Regions from separate parts of the Catellatospora sp. NPDC049133 genome, predicted to be linked through region 2. Evidence: riboswitches for the same ligand, from Rfam matches in the RefSeq annotation. Region 2 holds a riboswitch; each other region holds the start of a gene.
What was found. A riboswitch is a leader RNA that binds a small molecule or an ion and turns the genes downstream of it on or off. The one in region 2 is predicted to bind cobalamin.
Positions count from the first base shown of each region.

Region 1 (6,777 bases), on a different contig from region 2:
GGACAGGGCGCGGGGCGTGGTCCGATATGCCGATGGGTGAGCTTTCTGTCAGCCGTCGGGGGCTGCTGGGCGGATTGACCGCCACCGCGGCGCTGGGCGCACTGTCGGCATGCGACGGGGATGCCGTCGTCGAGAATCCGCCGCCGGTGTACGCGCCACTGGACCCGAACAGCTGGGACAGCGTCCGGCGACAGTTCCTGCTGGACACGGCCAAGGCGCAGTTCGCCGCCTTCGTGTTCGCCAGCCCGCCGGCCGACGTACGGGCGGCGATCGCGCGGCACCGCGAGGGCCTGGACCGGGACACGGTCGGCTACCTGCACGCCCAGGAGGAGAACGCCCGGCAGCGGCTGCACCTCGCGGCCGGCAAGTACCTCGGCGGATCCGGCGACCACGTCTACTTCACCGACTCGACCACGATGGGCCTCGGCCTGCTCTACGGCGGGATCGCGCTGCGGCCCGGCGACGAGGTGCTGACGACCGAGCACGACTTCTACTCCACGCACGAGTCCCTGCGCCTGCGCGCGGCCCGCGACGGCGTGACGGTCCGCAGGGTGCGGCTGTTCGCCGAGCCCGCCACCGCGAGCGTCGACCAGATCGCGCAGGCCGTCGCGAAGTCGCTCACCCCGGCCACCCGGATCGTCGCGGTGACCTGGGTGCACTCCAGCACCGGGCTGCGGATGCCGATCCGGGCGATCGCCGACGTGCTCGCCGCGCACAACCGCGACCTGCCGCCGGACCGGCGGGCGCTGCTGTGTGTGGACGGGGTGCACGGCTTCGGCGCGGTCGACGCGAGCGCCGTCGACCTGGGCTGCGACTTCCTGGTCTCGGGCTGCCACAAGTGGCTGTTCGGGCCGCGCGGCACGGGGATGATCTGGGGCCGCCCCGAGGCCTGGGCCCGGTTCCGGCCTGCCATCCCCACGTTCGAGCAGGCCGGGTTCGCCAACTGGCTGGGGTTCGACCCGGCGCTGCCCGCGCCGTCGGCGTCGCCGGGCGGCTACCACAACTTCGAGCACCTGTGGGCGCTGGAGCAGGCATTCGACTTCCACGGCGCGCTGACCCGCGCCCGCGTCGCGTCGCGTACGACGGAGCTGGCGACCCGGCTCAAGGAGGGCCTGGCCGACATCGACGGCGTCAAGCTGATCACGCCGAAGTCGGCCGAGCTGTCGGCGGGGCTGGTCTGCTGCGAGCTGGGGTCGATGAGTCCGGCGGCGGCGGTGTCCGTGCTGGCGGCCAAGGACGTCATCACCAGCACGACCCCGTACAACCCGTCCTACCTGCGGTTCGGGACGTCGATCGTGACGAACGAGGCCGACGTGGACCGGGCGCTCGCGGCGGTACGCGAGATCAGTTGACGCGGACCGGGACCACGATCGGGCCGAACTCGCCCGCGATCACCCGCACCCGGGCGCGGTAGTGCAGGGCGAGCAGTTCCTCGGTCAGCACCTGCTCCGGCGGCCCGTCGGCGGCGACCCGGCCCTCGGCCAGCAGCACCAGGCGGTCGGCGTACTCGCCGGCCACGGACAGGTCGTGCATGGTGGCCAGCACGGTCAGCGCGCGGTCCTTGCGCAGCCGGTCGACCAGTTCCAGGACCTCCTGCTGGTGGCCGATGTCCAGGGCCGAGGTGGGCTCGTCGAGCAGCAGCAGCGGCGCGCCCTGGGCCAGCGCGCGGGCCAGGAACACCCGCTGGCGCTCGCCGCCGGACAGCGTCTCCAGCTCACGGCCGATGAACCGGCGCAGCTCCAGGGAGTCGAGCACCCGCTCCACGATGGACAGATCCTGAGCCGACTCGCGGCCCAGCGGGGCGATGTAGGGGGTGCGCCCGAGCAGCACGTAGTCGAGCACCCGCATGCCGGGGGGCACCACGGGCTGCTGGGCGACGGTGGCCACGAGTTGGGCGCGGCGGCGGCGCGGCAGCGCGCTGGTGGGCGCACCGTCGATGATGATCTTCCCGTGGCACGGCACCGCGCCGCCCACGGCCCGCAGCAGGGTCGACTTGCCCGCGCCATTGGGGCCGATCACGGTGACCCACTCGCCGGAGGCCACGGTCAGGTCCACGCCGTGCAGGATCTCGGCGTCGCCCAGGGTCACCCGGACGTCCTCGACGGCCAGCATCAGACGCTCACCCGCCGGGTCGACCGCAGCACCAGGATGAAGAACGGCGCGCCGAAGAACGCGGTGACCACGCCGATCGGCAGCTCGCCCGGGGCGATCAGGGTGCGCGCGGCCAGGTCGGCCAGGGCCAGGAAGGCCGCGCCGAACAGCAGCGACAGCGGCAGGATCGACCGGTACGAACCACCGGCCAGCAGTCGCACCACGTGCGGCACGATGATGCCGACGAAGCCGATCAGCCCCGACACGGCGACCGCGGCGGCGGTGCCCAGCGAGGCCGCGGCCAGCAGGATCAGCCGGGAGCGCTGCGGGTGCAGGCCCAGGCTCGCCGCCTCGGTGTCGCCGACGCCGAGCACGTCCAGCTCCCGGCGCAGGGCCAGCACCACGACCGTGGTGACCAGCGCGTACGGCAGCAGCAGCGTCACCTCGTGCCAGCCGTTGGTGGCCAGCCGCCCGAGCAGCCAGGAGTACACCTCGCGGATGGTGTCCACGTTGCGCTGCAGCAGGTAGGTCTGGATCGCGGCGAGGAAGCTCGACACGGCGACACCGGCCAGGATCAGCGTCGCCGACGAGCGGTCCCGTCCGCCTGCCACCCCGAGCAGGTAGGTGACCACGACCGCGATGCCCGCCCCGGCGAACGCGGCCAGCGGCAGCACCGCCCCGGCCCGGAAGGCGATCGCCATGGTCGCGCCCAGCCCGGCGCCCGCAGCGACACCGAGCAGGTACGGGTCGGCCAGCGGGTTGCGGAAGACGCCCTGATAGCAACCGCCGGCCAGGGACAGCATCGCGCCGACCAGCAGGCCCAGCACCACCCGGGGGAGCCGGAGCTCGGTGATGATGGCAATCTCGCGCTCGTTCAGCCCCGACGGCAGGTCCACGCCGGGGATCAGGTTGAGCAGCTCCGCCGCGACCGAGCCGGGCGGCAGCGTCACCGGGCCCAGGGCGACCCCGGCGACGAGCGCGACCAGCACGGCTCCGATCCCGGCGGCGAGCCACCCGGGACGCAGCCGTGCCGGTCGCAGAGTCGTCACGTCAGGCCGGGACCTTGTTCGCGGCGTCGACGATCGCGCGGATCAGGTCGACGACGCGGGGACCCCAGCGCGAGGCGATGTCGTCGTCCAGCGCGATGACCTGGCCCTTGCTGACCGAGGTCATGCCCGCCCAGCCCGCACGGGCCTTGACGGTGTCCAGGTTCTGCTGGCAGCACTTGGTGTCGGCCAGGAAGATCAGGTCAGGGTTCGACTTGACCAGCGACTCCGCGGTGAGCTGCGGGTAGCCGCTGCCCTTGGTGTCGGCGGCGTCGGCCACGTTCTTCAGGCCGGCCAGCTCGAACAGCGAGCCGATGAACGTCTTCGAGGTCACCGAGTAAAGCGTCGGGTCCAGCTCGTAGTAGTAGGACAGCGGGGTCGCGCGCTTGGGCAGGTCCTTGACCAGCTTGGCGATGTCGTCCTTCATCCGCTGGCTGAGCGCGGCCGCCTCGGCCTTGTGCCCGGTCAGCTCACCCAGCTCGGCGAGCTGCTTGTACGTGTCGTCCAGCGTCACGGCGGCCGGGGCCACGTAAACCGGGATCTTGAGGGTGGTCAGCTGGGCGACCACGTTGTTGGCGTCGGTGCTGAGCACGACCAGGTCGGGGCTCTTGGCGGCGACGGCCTCGGCGTTGGGCTGGAAGCCCGACAGCTCCGTCTTCGGCGCGTTCGCCGGGAAGTTCGAGTTGTCGTCGACGGCGACGACCTGGCCGCCGGCGCCGATCGCGAAGAGCATCTCGGTCGTGGTGGGCGACAGCGAAATGATCTTCACCGGTTGCGCGGGCAGCGTCACCGAGCCGACGGTCACCGGGTACGCCGCGGCGGCGCTCGACGGGGTAGGGGTCGCCGGGTCGTTGGTGGCGCAGGCCCCGAGCGCGGCGACGAGGCCGGCGGCGGCCAGCGCGCCGAGCGCGCGGCGGGACAGGAAACGGGTACGCACTGATCCTCCTATCGGTCGAGGCAGGTCCTTCGCCGACAGGGCCCGATCAGGTGGGGCAGCCCGGTCCGCGAGACGCCCTTCCTCGAGAGCGTGGTTCGCGACTGCCGCAGGCGACCTGGCTCGCCCACCGAGGTGGGATCACAGTTGCGGGACAGCGCCGGGTTCACACCGGCTTCGCTGCGGGACAGTCAGGCGACACGCTAATACACACCCGTGCCGATGCTCACGACGCGGAGTGGAGGATGTGCGCAGGCTCATCACGCCTGGGTCTTGTGGACCTCTTCGGCCTCGGCGGCGGGCACGTCCTCGGTGGGCTCGGTCTCGCCGGCCAGGGCCGCGCGCAGCCGGTCCTTCTCGGCCTTGCGGCGGTCCACCGCGCCCTCGACCTGGGCGGCCACGTCGTCACGCAGGTTGCGCAGCAGGAAATAGCTCGCCGCCGCCGACACCAGGATGGCGATCATCAGCTTGAGCAGCGTGCTCAGGTTCGGCACGAACCACAGCGCGGCGAAGACGGCCAGGAAGAGCATCAGCCTGGCGAGCGTGTACTTGACAGCAGGACTCACCGGTCCAGGGTAGCCGCCGAACCTGCCCGGCCTCGGTCAGCCCCGCGCGAGGGGCCGGTCAGCCCCGTTCGGCGACCACCAGGCCGAGGTGCCACAGCACCGCGTACACCACCGTGGTGACCAGCGCGCCCAGCCCGCCGGAGACCAGCGGCGGCAATCCCGACGCCACGCCTACCGCGAGCACGCCCAGCACGACGGCCACCAGTCCGGCGGCCGGGGCCACGGCGAGCCGCCCGCGGTGGCCCGCGGCCGCCTTGAACTGCTCCACGAAGATGATCGCCGGGAAGATCACCGCGAGCCAGCCGGTGAGGTCACCGAACTCGCCCATGCCGAGCAGGGCGAACAGACCGTCGAAGGCGATCATGCCGAGCACGCTGATGGCGAACCCGGCCAGCGCGTACGCCACCAGGTCGGTGAGCGAGACGATGCGCCCGGACGCGTCCCGCCGCGGGCCCTTGCGCTGCTCCTCGGCCGGGCTCTGCGGATCGGCCACCCGTCAGGCCCAGACCTGCTGCGGCTCGCTGCGCCGCTCGGCCATGCTGACCGGCGCGCCGTACTCCTTGACGACCTGGTAGCGGGTGTCCCGCTCGACCGGGCTGAAGCCCGCGTCCCAGATCAGGTGGAGCAGGTCGTCGCGGTGCATCGTGTTCGGCGTGCCGTACGAGTCCGCGTCGTGCGTGATCTTGTACTCGACGACCGAGCCGTCCAGGTCGTCGACGCCGAAGTTCAGCGACAGCTGCGCCAGCGACAGGCCGTGCATGACCCAGAAGCACTTGATGTGGTCGAAGTTGTCCAGCATCAGCCGGGACACCGCGAACGTCTTGAGCGACTCGGCCGGGCTCGCCATCGTGGTGCGCGCCTGGATCCGGTTGCGGATCTTGCCGTCCGCGCTGTCGTGGAAGTCGTGCTGGTAGCGCAGCGGGATGAAGACGGTGAAGCCGCCGGTCTCGTCCTGCAGCTCGCGCAGGCGCAGCACGTGGTCGACGCGGTGCCGCGGCTCCTCGATGTGGCCGTAGAGCATCGTCGAGGGGGTGCGCAGGCCCTTGCTGTGCGCCAGGCGGTGGATGCGCGACCAGTCCTCCCAGTGGCAGGCGTGGTCGACGATGTGCTGGCGGACCTCCCAGTCGAAGATCTCGGCGCCACCGCCGGTCAGCGACTCCAGGCCCGCCTCCATCAGCTCGTCGAGGATCGCGTCGGCGGTCAGGCCGGAGATCTTCTCGAACCACTGCACCTCGGTCGCGGTGAACGCCTTCAGCTTGACGTTCGGCAGGGCCTGCTTGAGTTCCTTGAGCACGCGCGGGTAGTAGCGCCACGGCAGCGTCGGGTGCAGACCGTTGACGATGTGCAGCTCGGTGAGCTGCTCGTCCTTCATCTCCAGCGCCTTGGCGACGGCCTGCTCCACCCGCATGGTGTAGGCGTCCTTCTCCCCGGGCTTGCGCTGGAAGGAGCAGTAAGCGCAGCTGGCCGAGCAGACGTTCGTCAGGTTCAGGTGCCGGTTGACGTTGAACATCACCCGGTCGCCGTTCTTCTCCGTCCGGACGTGGTGCGCGAGCCGCCCCAGCCAGGCCAGATCGTCACTCGCGTAGAGAGCCTCGCCGTCTTCGCGGCTGAGCCGCTCCCCGGCGTAGACCTTCTGCTCCAGCTCCCGCTTCAAACCCACGTCCATGGCAGTGAGCCTACGACGTGCCGCCGACGTGCCTGCTGCTGCCCTTGACAGCTGCTGTTCAGCTTGACGCCACCGGGACAGAAGGGTCGACAGCGATCCTGATTTCCGGTAGGAACCTTGTGGGACCAACGGGGAGGACGGGGCCAACGATGTCCAAGCGTCGAAGCGGGCAGGCTCGACGGCAGAGCCAGGTCGCGGTGGGCTCGGCTGTTCTCAGCGCGCTCATCGCCGGTGGCATCGCCATGCCCGCGTCCGCCGACCCGCCGATCGGCTCGAAGATCACCTCGATCCCGGACGCCGGCCTGCGCCCCCAGCCCGACGGGCTGCCGACGCTGCCGTTCGGCTCGCTGAGCATGCCCCGCACCCAGCCGCTGACCGCCCACGCCGCGCTGCTGGCGCAGTACAGCGCCGCCGAGCTGGAGCTGTCCGTGCTCGGCGCCCGCCGCAGCGAGCTCTACCAGGCCTACAGCAACT
Region 1 covers NZ_JBEZDT010000008.1:244,477-251,253, forward strand. Annotated here, with positions in the region: gene AB0B35_RS11855 (aminotransferase class V-fold PLP-dependent enzyme) at 33-1,352, shown strand; gene AB0B35_RS11860 (ABC transporter ATP-binding protein) at 1,345-2,112, opposite strand; gene AB0B35_RS11865 (iron ABC transporter permease) at 2,112-3,140, opposite strand; gene AB0B35_RS11870 (ABC transporter substrate-binding protein) at 3,142-4,059, opposite strand; cobalamin riboswitch at 4,162-4,292, opposite strand; gene AB0B35_RS11875 (DUF4229 domain-containing protein) at 4,332-4,637, opposite strand; gene AB0B35_RS11880 (hypothetical protein) at 4,696-5,130, opposite strand; gene mqnE (aminofutalosine synthase MqnE) at 5,134-6,303, opposite strand; gene AB0B35_RS11890 (C40 family peptidase) at 6,453-6,777, shown strand, end outside.
Region 1: another riboswitch for cobalamin. It lies ahead of AB0B35_RS11870 (ABC transporter substrate-binding protein); the one in region 2 lies ahead of AB0B35_RS02400 (CbtB-domain containing protein).

Region 2 (6,777 bases):
CCGGGCGTGTTCACCCTGGTCCCGCTCGACAAGCTGGGCCAGGCCATCAGCAAGGCGCATCCCGACATCTACGCCCCCGGCAGCATCCCGAAAGGCATGTACGGCCTGGCCGCCGAGGTGGACACGATCGCGGTGCCGAACCTGATCGTGGTGCCGGTCGACATGCCCGACGACGTCGCCTACCGGCTCACCCAGCTGCTCTTCGACCACCAGTCGGAGCTGGCCGCGGTGCACCCCGAGGGCGGCAACTTCAGCCGGGACATCGCACCGCTGGTGTCGCCGTTGGAACTGCACCCCGGCGCGCGGCGATTCTACGGAGTGTCCTGAGCCGCCGGGACGGATTCGCAGGACCAGCCCACCTCCGGGCGGCCCCGGCGTAACGTCGGAGCCGCCCGGAGGTGTGTGATGCCGTTCTTCGCTGCCATCTGGTTCACCGTCGTCGTCGGCTGGTTGATCCACGTCGCCGTGGACAAACATCCCGCCCGCCGCAGCAAACAAAGGGTCGTCGAACTCGCCCTGCTCTGGATCATGGTGGTCGGCGCGGGGATCTGGGGCCTGCTCGGCGGGCTCAGCCACATCGGCCCGACGTCCGGCGACACCGCCGAGCAGATCGGCTACACGCAGTCGATGTTCCAGTGGGAGGTCGGCTGGGGCGACATCGCGGTGGCCGTACTGGCGATCGGCTGCGCCTGGCGGCGGCTGCGCGGCACCTGGCTGACCGCCGCGGTGACCGCGCTGGCCATCTCCTTCTGGGGCGACGCCTGGGGTCACTTCAACCAGTGGGTCTTCCACGACAACCACGCGCCGGCCAACGTCTGGGCGCTGCCGTCGGACATCCTGATGCCCCTGTTCGCGATCATCCTGCTGGTCATGTACCGCCGCGGCGCCCCCGCCCAGTCCTTCGAGCAGGCCGCGGCCGTGACCACTCGCCCCTGACGGACGGTATCCGACCCACCGCCGCGCCCGGCCCGTGCGGCCGAGCGGGGCGGGTCGCGCACCAAGGTCATTCGACTTGCCAGGCACATGGGCGAATACGGCCTCAAGATACGCACAGGTGCCTGGCAAGTCGGACGATCAAGGACCCCGGACGATCAAGGACGCCGGAGTGCCGTCAGGTCTGGCCGGGCGCCTCGATGACGTACGGGATGAGGGCGACCGGGAGGTCGGCGGAGCCGGGGCCGCCCGCGGCCGCCCAGGAGGCGACGTACTCGACCGTCGCCTCGTCGAGGATGCCGCCCAGCCACACCGGACGGCCGCCGTCGCGGCGACCCGACGGGCGCGGGTGCACGACCATCACGTTCGAGTGCTCGCAGACGTCCAGGCACTGCGCGATGCGCACCCGTACGCCCGCCTTCTCCAGTTGCCGCAGCTGACCATCGTGATCGGTGTCGGGGTGCTTGGCGGTGCCGCAACAGCAGTCACGGCACACCGTCACCCTGGCCTTCACGCGGCCGCCCGCACGGCGGCGGTGTTCGCGACCGCACCGGCCCGCAGCCCGGCCAGCCCGAATCCGACGCCGATCCCGGCCCACAGCACCACCGAGGCCAGCAGCGACAGCAACCGGAACGACCACAGCAGATCGGCCGGCGTGCTGATCGGATCACCCGACGACGGCAGCGCGAACAGCAGGGCGAGCCCCACCAGCACCACCCCCACCGGCGCCAGCTGACGCAGCGGCAGCGCCGCCCCGCGCTCGGCGAGCCGGCCTGCCAGCAGACCTGCCGCGCTGACCGTGGCCAGCCCGATCGCGATCGCGGCCAGCCAGGTCACGGTCCGCGCCTGCTGCGTCGCCTCGCTGCCCACCCCTGGCGGGTTCGTCGGGTATCGCAGGAACGGCAGGAACGCCACGCCCAGGAAACCCGCCCCGGCCAGGCGCAGTGCCCGGCCCCACGGGTCGGCCCCCGGGTCACGGCGGTGCAGCACCGCGTACACCAGGCCGAACAGCAGCCCGATCGCCATCCCGGCCAGGATCACCGAGACCAGCATGCCGACGTGCTGCGTGTCGCGGCTGAACAGCTCCGCGCCGTGGCCTTCACCGGCGTTGGCGTGTTCGAGGGCGATCGCCCGGTCGATGACCGGCTCGGCGAGCACCAGCGACACCACGGCAGAGAGGGCCCCGGCGCACGCACCGGCCAGCCCGCCCCGCCCCATCAGCGAGAGCAGGGACATGTCCGCCCCGCTCAGTGGCAGTTGGCGGCGAACAGGTGCCGCCCGTCGTGGGACAGCTCGTGCAGGTAGTTGGCGCTACGGGAGAGTTCCCCGTACACCGGGGACAGCAGCGCGCCCTGGTCCAGGAACACCGCGTAGAGGATGAACAGCGCCACCGCGACGAGCACTCCGGCGATGACCTGATCCCGCAGCCGCCCCGCGATTCCGGCCGTCTCCTGCGACGGCACCGCGGGCGTCGACAACGCACCCATGACAAAACCTCCTCCTCGGGGTTCACCGCCCCGAACTGGACAACGACGGGTCAGTGTCCTGACTCCCGGGTGGATGGAACTTCGTCGCGCTTGCCGCGCCTTCCAGCCGCTGCGGCGGCCGTGGCTCGTGCGGGGCGCTCCCCGGTCACAGTGGCGGGACCGTCCCGGATTCTCACCGGGTTCCTGCGCACCGTCGTCTGATGTGAACTTGTTGCCCTCACCATGCCAGCAACGCTCGCCGGCCGTCAAACCTCCTCAGGGGTGACGTCGGTGAATATCCGCATGGAGCGGTGCGTGATCGTGGGTGTGCGGGTGATCGTGACCGTGACTGTGCCCCGAGTCACCCGGGTGGTGGTGCGGGGTCTGCGGCAGCCCGACCCGGTCCTCGAAGCCCGGCAGGCTGACCCGGTACACACAGGAGTCGCAGTTCATCCGGATGTCGCCGGCCAGGGCCTCGCCGTAGCGTTCGATCACCAGGTCGGCCAGGGCGTCGGTGTCGCCGAGCACGTCCGCGCTCCGCACGTGCACGTCGGGGCGGCCCATGGCCCAGGCCGTGGCCTGCTCCGCCACCCGGCGCGGCAGCACCCCGGTGAAGAGGAAGTACGGCAGCACCACGATCCGCCGCGCGCCCAGCGCCGCGCAGCGGTCCAGGCCCGCGGGCACGCCGGGGGCCGCGAGCGAGATGAAGGCGTACTCCACCCCGGCCACCCCGGTCGTCTCGGCCAGCAGCCGGGCGGCCCGCGCGACCTCGGCGTTCGCGTCGGGGTCCGTCGAGCCCCGGCCGACCAGCAGCACCGTACTGCCCTGATCGGCTCCCGCCTGGTCCAGCCGCTCCCGCAGCAGGGCGAGCACCGTGGGGTGCGCGCCGAGCGGGCGGCCGTACGCCACCGCCAGGCCGGGATGCCGCAGCTGCTCGCGGGCCAGTGCCGCGGGGATGTCACCCTTCGCGTGCCCCGCCGCGACCAGCATCAGCGGTACGGCGGCCAGCCGGCGGTGCCCGCCCGCGACGAGCTCTGCCACCGCCTCGCCCAGCGGAGGCGGGGACAGCTCGATGAAGCCGCCGCCGACGGTCACGCCGCGCGGGGCGAGACGTTTGCCGACCCGTTCGGTGAACGCGCGGAACTGCTCGGCGCCGTCCGCGTCGGACGTGCCGTGCCCGGCGATGAGCAGCGCGGGCGGGGTGGTGGTCACAGTCTCTCCTCCAAGGATGTTCGGGGTGCTCCGGATGCCGGGACCGGCTCCCGGCGGGGCTCGGGGTGCTCCCGCGCGGGCAAGGGATCGCCGTAGAGCAGGGCGTTGACGGCCGCGGCGGCGACCGCCGATCCGCCGCGCGCGCTGACGTTGGACAGTTGCGGCAGCCCGGACGCGCGCAGCGCGGCCTTCGACTCGGCCGCGCCCACGTAGCCCACGGGCAGGCCGACCACCAGCGCCGGGACGACCTGCCCGGCCGCGGCCAGCCGCAGCAGTTCGAACAGGGCGGTCGGGGCGTTGCCGACGGCCCATACCGCGCCCGTGGGGTGTTCGGCCGCAGCCAGCCGCACCGCCGCCGCCGAGCGGGTGACGCCCTGGGCCGCGGCCAGCTCCGCCGCCCGCGCCGAGCCGACCAGGCAGCGCGACGGGTAGCGGGTGATCCCCGCGCCGACCATGGTCACGTCCACGACCAGGGGCGCGCCCGCCGCCAGCGCCGCCGCCCCGGCGGCCAGCGCCGACTCGTCCAGCACCAGATCGCCGACCCAGCCTGGGTCGGCTGTGGTGTGCACGATGCGCTCGGCCACGTCCCGGCTGTGCCGGGGCAGCCCGGAGGTGTCCACGGCCGCCCGCAGGATGCGGTAGGACTCCGCCTCGATCGGATGCACCGTCCTGGCAACGGTCGTCATCGCGCCTCCCGCTCGACCAGGGTCACCGCGTCGACCGGGCACACCTCGACGCACTCGCCGCAGCCTGTGCACAGGTCGGGCCGGGCGTACAGCCGGGCCGGGCCCGTCCCGCCGATCGGCCGGATCGCGTGCGTCGGGCAGGTCAGCAGGCACGCGCCGCACCCCTGGCAGCCGTCGAAGCGCACCGGGCTCACCGCGCCATCCACGCGTACCCCCGCGGGGTGACCATGCGCCCGGCGACCGTACGGGTCGTGCTGGCCCCGACGATCACCACCGTGTTCATGTCCACCTCGGCCGGATCGATCGCGTCGAGGGTGGTCAGCGCGATCCGCTCGCCGGCCCGGGACGCGTCGCGGACCAGCCCGATCGGCGTGTCCGGCGGCCGGTGTGCGCCCAGGATCGCCAGCGCTGCCGGGAGCTGCCGGGTACGCCGCGCGCTGCGCGGGTTGTACAGGCAGACCACGAGGTCCGCATGGGCCGCCGCCTCCAGCCGCCGCTCGATCACCTCCCAGGGGGTGTGCAGGTCCGACAGCGACAGGTACACATGGTCGTGCCCCAGCGGCGCGCCCAGCAGCGACGACGCGGCCAGCGCCGCCGTCACTCCCGGCACCGCGGTCACCTCGATGTCGTCCCCGGCGAACTCCAGCGCCGGAGACGCCATCGCGTACACGCCCGCGTCGCCGGAGCCGATCAGCGCCACCGCGTGCCCCTGCCGCGCCAGCTCGACGGCCGAACGCGCGCGCTCCTCCTCCGCGCCCAGTCCCGAGTCGACGATCCGGGTGCCGGGTCGCAGCAGGTGCCGGACCTGGTCCACGTACTGGTCGAGGCCGACGACGATCGAGGACGCGCGCAGCCGCTCCGTCGCGCGGGGAGTGCGCAGGTCCGCCGCGCCGGGACCGAGGCCGATCACCGCGAGCCGGCCCATCGGCACCAGCCGGGCCACCGCCACGGTCGCCATCGCCGACGCCGTCTTGCCCGCCACCAGCTCCGCCCCGCGGCCCCGGGCACCGGCGGCCAGCAGCGCCGCCGCCTCGGCCACGCTCGGCGTGCCCACAGCGGCCCGGACCACCTCGGACGGATTCGGCACGGTCACCTGCGCCAGCGCCGCCGCAGGGAAGGTCACCAGCGGTAGGCCCCGGCCTGCCGCGTAGGCCAGCAGCCCGGCCTCGTCGGCCTTCACGTCGGCGGTCGCCACCGCGCACACCGACTCCCCCGCCAGCCCCGCGTCCGCGAGCACCCGCGCGACCAGATCGGCGATCTCGCCGCCGGACACGCCCCGGCTCGCCCCGATCCCGAGCACCAGCGACGGCGGACGCAGCACCAGCACCGACCGGTCCGCGGCAGGCGCCACCAGGCGGTCGGTGATCAGCACCGTCCGCGTCGCCCCGGGGTGGTCACCGAGGTTCGCGGACAGCGCCGGCAGCGGCCACACCTGGTCGGACCGCAGGTGCACGGGCTCCCCGTCGAGCAGCGCTCGCGACACCGGCGCGACGGCGTCCGGGTTCGCGACGGCGAACCCGAGCGTGTCCAGGCCGGGCAGCCCGGCGGCGTCGGTGCCCGTGGTCACCACAGGCGACGCCCCCAGCACCTCGGACACGCGCGCGGCCAGCGCATTCGCTCCACCGCCATGCCCTCCGAGCAGCGCCACGGCCCACCGCCCCGCCTCGTCCACGCACACCACACCCGGCTGCGTGTGCTTGCCGTCCGAGTCGGTGGTGAGCAGGGGGGCGAGCAGGCGCACGGTGGCGCCGGTGGCGAGGAAGGCGACGATCGCGTCGGAGCCGGACCAGGCTTGGGTGAGCTGGTCGCGGACGGTTCCCTCGTGGACGGTGCACTCGCCCGGCCACGCGGCGGCCAGCCGCGTCGCGGCTTCGCGACCGGCGGCGGTGGCCCAGATCAGGCCGATGGTCATGGCAACTCCCCGGAGACGACGAAGACGGGATTGGTCGCGGCGAGCCGGTGACTGCCGCCGGGCAGCGGGCTCAGGCGCGAGGCCTGAAGCTGTACGCCCTCCGTCCGGTAACCGGCGTCGCCGAGCACGCCCAGCACCGGGCCGACGCGTTCGAGCCCGGCCAGCGCGGTCACGATCCGGGCCGGCCGCCGCGCGACGCACGCCGCGAGCACGGGCGGGCCGCCGCCGCCGACGAAGACCGCGTCGGGCTCGGGCAGCCCGGCCAGGCAGTCGGGCGCGCCGCCGCCGACGAGGCGTACGCCGAGACCGGCCGTGTTGGCGGTGATCAGGGGCAGGGCCGCCGGGTCGCGTTCGACGGCGAGCACCGCCGCGCCGAACCGGGCGCACTCGGCGGCGACCGAGCCGGACCCGGCTCCCACGTCCCAGACCAGATCACCGAGGCGCGGGCCGAGCCGGGCGAGCACGTACGCGCGTACCTCCGCCTTGGTGATCATCGAGTCGCGGTGGGCGTAGGCGGCTTCGGGCAGCGCCCACCCGGCGGGCCCGGGGCCTGCCCCGGCGATCCAAC
Region 2 covers NZ_JBEZDT010000002.1:22,566-29,342, forward strand. Annotated here, with positions in the region: gene AB0B35_RS02380 (TAXI family TRAP transporter solute-binding subunit) at 1-327, shown strand, start outside; gene AB0B35_RS02385 (DUF6790 family protein) at 406-936, shown strand; gene AB0B35_RS02390 ((2Fe-2S) ferredoxin domain-containing protein) at 1,112-1,447, opposite strand; gene AB0B35_RS02395 (CbtA family protein) at 1,444-2,169, opposite strand; gene AB0B35_RS02400 (CbtB-domain containing protein) at 2,181-2,420, opposite strand; cobalamin riboswitch at 2,451-2,647, opposite strand; partial or broken gene AB0B35_RS02405 (sirohydrochlorin chelatase) at 2,715-3,611, opposite strand; partial or broken gene AB0B35_RS02410 (precorrin-8X methylmutase) at 3,704-4,297, opposite strand; gene AB0B35_RS02415 (4Fe-4S binding protein) at 4,294-4,503, opposite strand; gene cobJ (precorrin-3B C(17)-methyltransferase) at 4,488-6,209, opposite strand; gene cbiE (precorrin-6y C5,15-methyltransferase (decarboxylating) subunit CbiE) at 6,206-6,777, opposite strand, start outside.

Region 3 (6,777 bases), on a different contig from region 2:
CGTATGCCTCATCCGGCCGGGAGTTTGACATCAAGTGCGGTTGAGGTTTTAGCGTCGCGGCTGTGGATCACACAGCTGCCCCGCAACCGGTGGGCATCCGGTTCCGGGAGGCGTTCGGCCGCTACCCGACCGGGGTCGCCGTCATCTGCGCGGCGGGGCCGCAAGGCCCGGTCGGGCTGACCGCCTCCAGCGTCGCTTCGGTGTCGCTCACGCCCCCGGCGCTGTCCTTCTCCGTGATGGGCACCCGGTCGGCACGGCACCTGCTGCAGGCCGAAAGCCTGGTCGTCCACCTGCTGGGGCCGGCGCACGTGGCGGTGGCCCGGGACTTCTCCCGCGCGGGCGGGCCCCGTTTCACCGCCGAACAGGGGTGGAGCACGCTGCCGACCGGGGAGCCGTTCCTGCCCGGCGCGCTGGCCGCGCTTCGCGTCAGGCCGCTGCGGCAGGTCCCGGTCGGCGACGCGACCGTCGTCGTCGCCGGTGTCCTCGACGTCTTCCACGGACCCGACGACGGGCAGCTGATCTACCACGCCAGGAGGTTCCACACCTCACCACTGTCACCGGAGGCAACCTGATGCGACTGTCCCACCTGCTGCGCCCGCGCCTGGTCGCCGGCGCCCACTGCGACCTGCCCTGCGGCGTGTACGACCCGGCCCAGGCCCGGATCGAGGCCGAGTCGATCAAGGCCATCTGCGAGAAGTACCAGGCCAACACGGACCCGGAGTTCCGCACCCGGGCTCTGATCATCAAGGAGCAGCGGTCCGAGCTGGTCAAGCACCACCTGTGGGTGCTGTGGACCGACTACTTCAAGGCCCCGCACTTCGAGAAGTACCCGAACCTGAACCAGCTGTTCAACGAGGCCACCAAGCTGTCCGGCGCCGCCGGCACCAAGGGTCAGGCCGACCCGGCCGTGGCCGAGCAACTGCTGGGCAAGATCGAGGAGATCTCCAAGATCTTCTGGGAGACCAAGCAGGCCTGAGCGGCGACGGGGCACCCCGCGACCGCCCGAGCGAGGTGCCCCCTGCCGGAACTCAGCTCCGCCTACGATGCAGCGATGGTCCCGACGCCGTCCACACATGCCGTCAGCCAGTACGCGACGACGACCGGCAACCTCACCGCTCGGATCGCGCTGCATGCCTACGGCACGAACCCGCAGAGTTGGTTCTCCTGGCTCGGCGAACGGCTCCCGCTGGTCGGCGACGTGCTCGAAGTCGGCGCCGGCACCGGCGAACTGTGGACCCACGTCGACCACGTCGCGAGAGGGGCCCGGCTGACGCTGACGGACTTCTCCGCCGCCATGTGCGAGCAGCTGCGCACCGTCCCAAAGGCGCACGTGCAGCAGTGCGACGCGACGCACCTGCCGTTCGGCGATGCGACCTTCGACACCGTGATCGCCAACCACATGCTGTACCACCTGGACGACCCGGCTGCCGCGCTGCGCGAGTTCGCCCGGGTGCTGCGTCCGGGCGGTCGGCTCGCGGTCGCCGTGAACGGCCGCGACCACCTCGAAGAACTCAACGCCGTCGGACCCGCGATCGGTCGTCCCGATCTCACCCTGCACGCCACCCAGAACGACTTCACCGCCGAGACCGGTCCCGGCTACATGGCGCGCCTCTTCGCCGACGTCTCGGTCCAGCGCTACCACGGCGACCTCGAAGTCCCCAACCCCGACCCGGTCCTCACCTATCTCGCCAGCCTGTCGTCCGAACCGCTCACGCCGGAGCAGTTCGCCGCGGCCCGTAACCACGTCCAGGCCCGGATCGATGCCGGCGGCAGCTTCCGCGTACGCAAGCACACCGTGCTCATCACAGCCTCAGCAGGGACGACGCAATCCGCCGACCATGTCTAGGCTGCGGCGGTGACTGGTGCCGCGGAAGAGACTCCGGTCCCGGCCGACGCCTCGGCGCACCGGAACTCCGCCCTTCAGGTGATGCCGGAGGTCGATCCGTTGTGGCCGCGGCCGGGCGACCCTCTCGGCACGACGTCACACCCATGCCCAGGCGGGACCCAGGGTGGGCAACCGTGCTGCGGATCGGGGCCGTCGTGCTGGTGCTGCTGGTCGGCGGCACGTGGCAGGTGGTGGCTCGGTTCTACGAGCTGGCACCCGGCGGTCTCGTCCTCGACGGTCCGCGGCCGGCAGATCGTCGGACCGGAAGCAGTGAGATGGACATGAGTTATGCCTTGGGCCCCGACCTCCGATACCCGGTGCGATTCTCGATGCGTAACCCGAGTGCGCTGCCGGTCACGGTGGAGGGCATCGACGACGGCTCGGATGTCATCACCATCGAGGACGCGCGGATCGAGACCGCCGGCGGCGATCTCCGCCCCTTCCCGGCCGCGATCGGCCCCGGAGCCGAGTTCGTCGTGGTGTTCACGCTGCGGATTCGGACACCTGACGACGAGCCCTGCCGTAAACGCCTGCTCGGGGGAATGGAGCTGCGCTTCTCCGTGCTGGGCGTCTCCCGGCTGCAGCAGTCGAGTCACGACGTGAGCTTCCTGACGCCCGGTCCCGAGTGCGATGACCTCATCCTGTGACCGCCACGCTCAGCGCGGTGTCCACCGGTCCGTGTGGACGGCTTCGTCCAGCGGCCGACGGCGGCGCCAGCCGTGCCGTTCGAGGTCGGGCACGGCTTCGAGATGGGTGACCGGGCCGAGGCAGAGCCAGGCGACCGGGCGGATCCCGGCCGGGATGGCGAGCAGATCCCGCAGGAACTCCTCGCGGTAGAACGACACCCACCCGACGCCCAGCTGCTCCGCCGTGGCCGCCAGCCACAGGTTCTGGATGGCCAGGCAGACCGAGTACAGTCCGGCGTCGGCGATCGCGTGCCGTCCCAGCACCGCGGGAGCCCCGCGGTCGGCGTCATAGGTCACGACGACCGACAGCGTCGACTCCAGCACCCCGTCGATCTTGATCCGGGCGAACCGCTCGGCGGCCTCGGCGTCCAGCGTGGCGGCGAACACCTCACGTTCCCGGTGTACGTGCTGATGAAACGCCTCCCGCACCCGCCGGTCACGCACCACGATGAAGTCCCATGGCTGGGTCAGGCCCACGCTGGGCGCGGCATGCGCCGCATCCAGGACCCGGGCCAGCACCTCGGCCGGGATCGCCGCCCCCGTGAACTGTCCACGCACGTCCCGGCGACGGTGGATGACGTCGTACAACTCGCTGTCCATGGGCAGGCTCCCGCTGCGTTCGGGCTCCGGGCAGGCCGGGGCCGTGGGCGCGAGGCCGGTCTTCGGACTCCCAGATCGACGCCCTCCGCCCGCCTTCCCAGCCGGTCAGGCCAGTGGCTGCGCGTACAGCGCGTGGGCGGCAGCTCCCTGGTCACCGCGGCGGGCCCGTGCCGGATTCTCACCGGCTTCCCGATTCTCCCCGCCCAGCGGCGAGGCACCTCGCAACAGTTCGTGCCACCGGACACGTTACCGCCGACAACCGAGATACTTGACCGATGTACGGTGACGAAACGCTGGTGGGCGGCCGGATGACCGTCGGCATCGTGCGTCGCGGCGGCCACGTCCACCGGCCGATGGGCTCGTGGTCCCCGGCGGTCCACGAGTTTCTCGGCCATCTGGAGTCGGTCGGATTCGCCGGCTCGCCGCGGTTGGTGGGTGTCGAGGACGGTCGCGAGGTTCTGACGTACCTGTCCGGGGACGTCGCGGTGGATCCGCAGTGGCAGCCCGGCCGTGGTGCCCGGCTGCCGGCGTACGCCCGCACGGACCGGGCCCTGACCGAAGCGGCGAAGCTGATCAGGCGGCTGCACCACGCGGCAGCCGGGTTCCGCCCGACGCTCACCGGCTACCGCTTCCATCCCTGTGCGCCCCGCCCGGGGCAGATCGTCTCCCACGGTGACCTCGGCCCGTGGAACACCGTCTACCGGGCGGGAATCCCGGTGGCGTTCATCGACTGGGACGCCGCGCAGCCGGTCGATCCGCTCGACGACCTGGCAGCGGCCGCGTGGAGTTTCGTGCCGCTGTGCCCACCCGGGCAGCTACGCGAAGCGGGCTTCGATCCCCTGCCCGACCTGCCGAGGCGGCTTCGCCAGTTCGCCGACGCGTACGGGCTCGCCGACCGGCAGGCGTTGCTGCCGGCCCTGCAACGGGCCAAACTGCACGAGGTCGAGCGCGTCAAGTACGCGCCGCTCGAACCGGCCGAAGCGGCCGCCTCCCTGGAGTACTACGCCGGTCAGCTGCGGTGGCTCCACGACGTCTCCGCCGACCTGGAATCCCGCCTGTAGAGCCGCGCCTTGCGGCGGCGCCGACCGCGAGCGGAGCATCGCTGATGCCCGGCGACCCTTTGCGGTCGCGGCCGGTTCCGCGGTCCGCGCCTCATCGGACAGGCGTGGCGAGAACGGCGCCAGGCGAGGTCACCGGTCGGCGCGAGGTGTCATGGTGCCCGGGTGCCCCGCGCCGACGTGGCCACGGCGATGACCACCGTCGCGAGCAGCGCGACGAGGACCGACGGCACGGTCGCCAGGCAGGCCAACCGCCAGCTCAGGGAGCGAGTGGCGAACCAGCCGAGCAGCGCTCCGACCGCGAGCGCGCCGAACAGGGCGAGTCCGAGGCCCAGTCGCACCTGGGCCCGCCGCTCGCCTGCCTCGCCCGTCAGTCCGGCCCCCGTGCCGAGCGCCGCTCCCTGTCCTAGGCCTGCCGGCAGCACGGCGACCGTCAGCATGGCCGCGGAACCCGCCAGCGCCGCGGCCACGACGCCGAGCAGCATCAGCACGAGCGCCGATCCGGTCACTGCCGCGGGTGCTCGCCGCCCGAGCAGGTACCCGCCCGCGAATCCCGAAGCCACGGCGGCCAGCTGTGCGACGAGGACGATCGCGAGCCCGGTCGCTGGCAGGCCGAGGGCGTACCGGACGGAGCCGAGCAGCGGACCGATGAGGACCGCCAGCTGGCAGGCCGCGACCATCGCACCGAGTCCGGCGCCGATGAGCAACCACCATGGACGGCCGACGGGCTGCGCCGGCGGCGGCGGCGTCACGGATGGCGTCGGCTGGTGGATCTGTTCGCTCATCGCGCCATGTTAGACACTTTTCACAGTTGTCGTGCCCGTGGCGTTTCCCCCGGTTTGGTCCGCTCGGACGGCCGGGCCGTCTGGTGGGCGGCACCTCCGGCGACCCTTCCACCGGCGACCTCGTTACGATCACGTGATTGTCCGAACTGGAGGAACTGCCGATGGCGCGGCGCGACAACCCATCTGGGTGCGGGTGTCTGATGCTGTTCCTGGTGGGGCCGTTGCTGGCGAGTCTGGCCGTCTCCCTGCCCGGCACCGTCCTGGCCTCGCCCGCGATCGTGGCGTTCCTGCTGGTCCGAGACCCTGCGCAGATCGCCGCGTACCCGTCGTGGTGGGCGGGTGTGGCGCTGTCCCCGATCGTGGCGTACCTGGTGGTCCGGTTCGCCGGGCGTGGCCGGGTGTACCCGCGGCACCGCGTCCACCTGGTCCGCGCGGGCGTCCTGTCGGCGCTGTCCGCGGGCCTGGCGCTGCTGGCGCTGCTGCTGCACCAGCGGTATCTCGGCGGCACGGTGCCGCCGGTCACGGCCGGCAAGCAGCCGCTGACGCTGGAGACGTCGCTGCCGCTGGTCGGTCCGGTGGCCGCCGGCACGACGGCGCTGGTGTTCTACTTCGTGCTGCGGCTGCTCGACCGCAAGCTGCCGCGCCGGACGCAGGCCGCGCCGCAGCGCCCGACCGTGTGGGCCGACCCGCGACCCCAGGAGATCTGGTGGGGTGAGATCGAGTTCCGGGACGGCGACGGGTCCAAGGACCGGCCGTTCGTCGTGCTGCGTGTGTATCCGGACCACCTGGAGGTCCTGCAGATCACGTCGAAGGACAAGTCCCACCGCGGCGATCACGTTCCGTTCTGGACCGGCAGCGCCGACCCGTACGCCGTCGAGGACGGCTTCCTCGAACTCGTGGTCCGGCGGGTGAGCCGGTTCGACCTGCGACGCCGGGATGTAGCGTACTGCCCGGACGAGATCTGGCACCGGGTGCGCTCGACCCGGGCGGCCGACGCGCCGCGATCCCGGACGGCGTGATCCCGGACGGCCACTCGGCGCGGCTCGACGGCTGCGGAAAGGAGACCGCCGGTGGGACTGCAGGCGCCGCTGTGGCGGGCCGTCACCGTGTTCCGGGTGGCCGCGCTGGTGTACGCCACGATCCTGATGCTGGCCGGGTTCCGCGACTTCACCCGGCCCTGGCTGGGCTGGGCGGTGCTCGCGGCGATGACCGCCTGGACCGCCGTCACCGGCGTGCGCTACCACGATCCCGCCGGTCGCAACCGGGCCTGGCTGGCGGCCGACCTGGTCGTCACCCTGGCCTGCCTGCTCGCGTCCAACCTGGTCGTGTCCGCCGAACGCCTGGCCTCGGGCGGTCCGACGCTGCCGATGGCGTGGGTCGCGGGTGCGGTGCTGGTGTGGGCGCTGCGCGGCGGCCGCCGGGCGGGCGGGATCGCCGCGCTGATCCTCGGCGCGGCCGATCTGTTCCTGCGCGGCGAGATCACCTCCGCGACCGCGAACGGCACGGTGCTGCTGCTGCTCGCGGGCGGGGTCATGGGGTACGTGTCCCGGCTGACCGACGACGCCGAGACCCGGATGCAGCGGGCCGTGGAGCTGGACGCCGCGACCCGCGAGCGCGAGCGGCTGGCCCGCGGCATCCACGACTCCGTGCTGCAGGTGCTCGCCCTGGTGCAGCGGCGCGGCACGGAGCTGGGCGGCGAGGCCGCGGAGCTGGGGCGGCTGGCCGGGGAGCAGGAGGCGGTGCTGCGCTCGCTGGTGGGCGTG
Region 3 covers NZ_JBEZDT010000021.1:79,557-86,333, forward strand. Annotated here, with positions in the region: gene AB0B35_RS23675 (flavin reductase family protein) at 63-572, shown strand; gene sodN (superoxide dismutase, Ni) at 572-976, shown strand; gene AB0B35_RS23685 (class I SAM-dependent methyltransferase) at 1,052-1,846, shown strand; gene AB0B35_RS23690 (hypothetical protein) at 2,020-2,532, shown strand; gene bluB (5,6-dimethylbenzimidazole synthase) at 2,542-3,171, opposite strand; cobalamin riboswitch at 3,207-3,408, opposite strand; gene AB0B35_RS23700 (phosphotransferase) at 3,447-4,232, shown strand; gene AB0B35_RS23705 (hypothetical protein) at 4,382-5,014, opposite strand; gene AB0B35_RS23710 (hypothetical protein) at 5,152-6,033, shown strand; gene AB0B35_RS23715 (DUF5931 domain-containing protein) at 6,085-6,777, shown strand, end outside.
Region 3: another riboswitch for cobalamin. It lies ahead of bluB (5,6-dimethylbenzimidazole synthase); the one in region 2 lies ahead of AB0B35_RS02400 (CbtB-domain containing protein).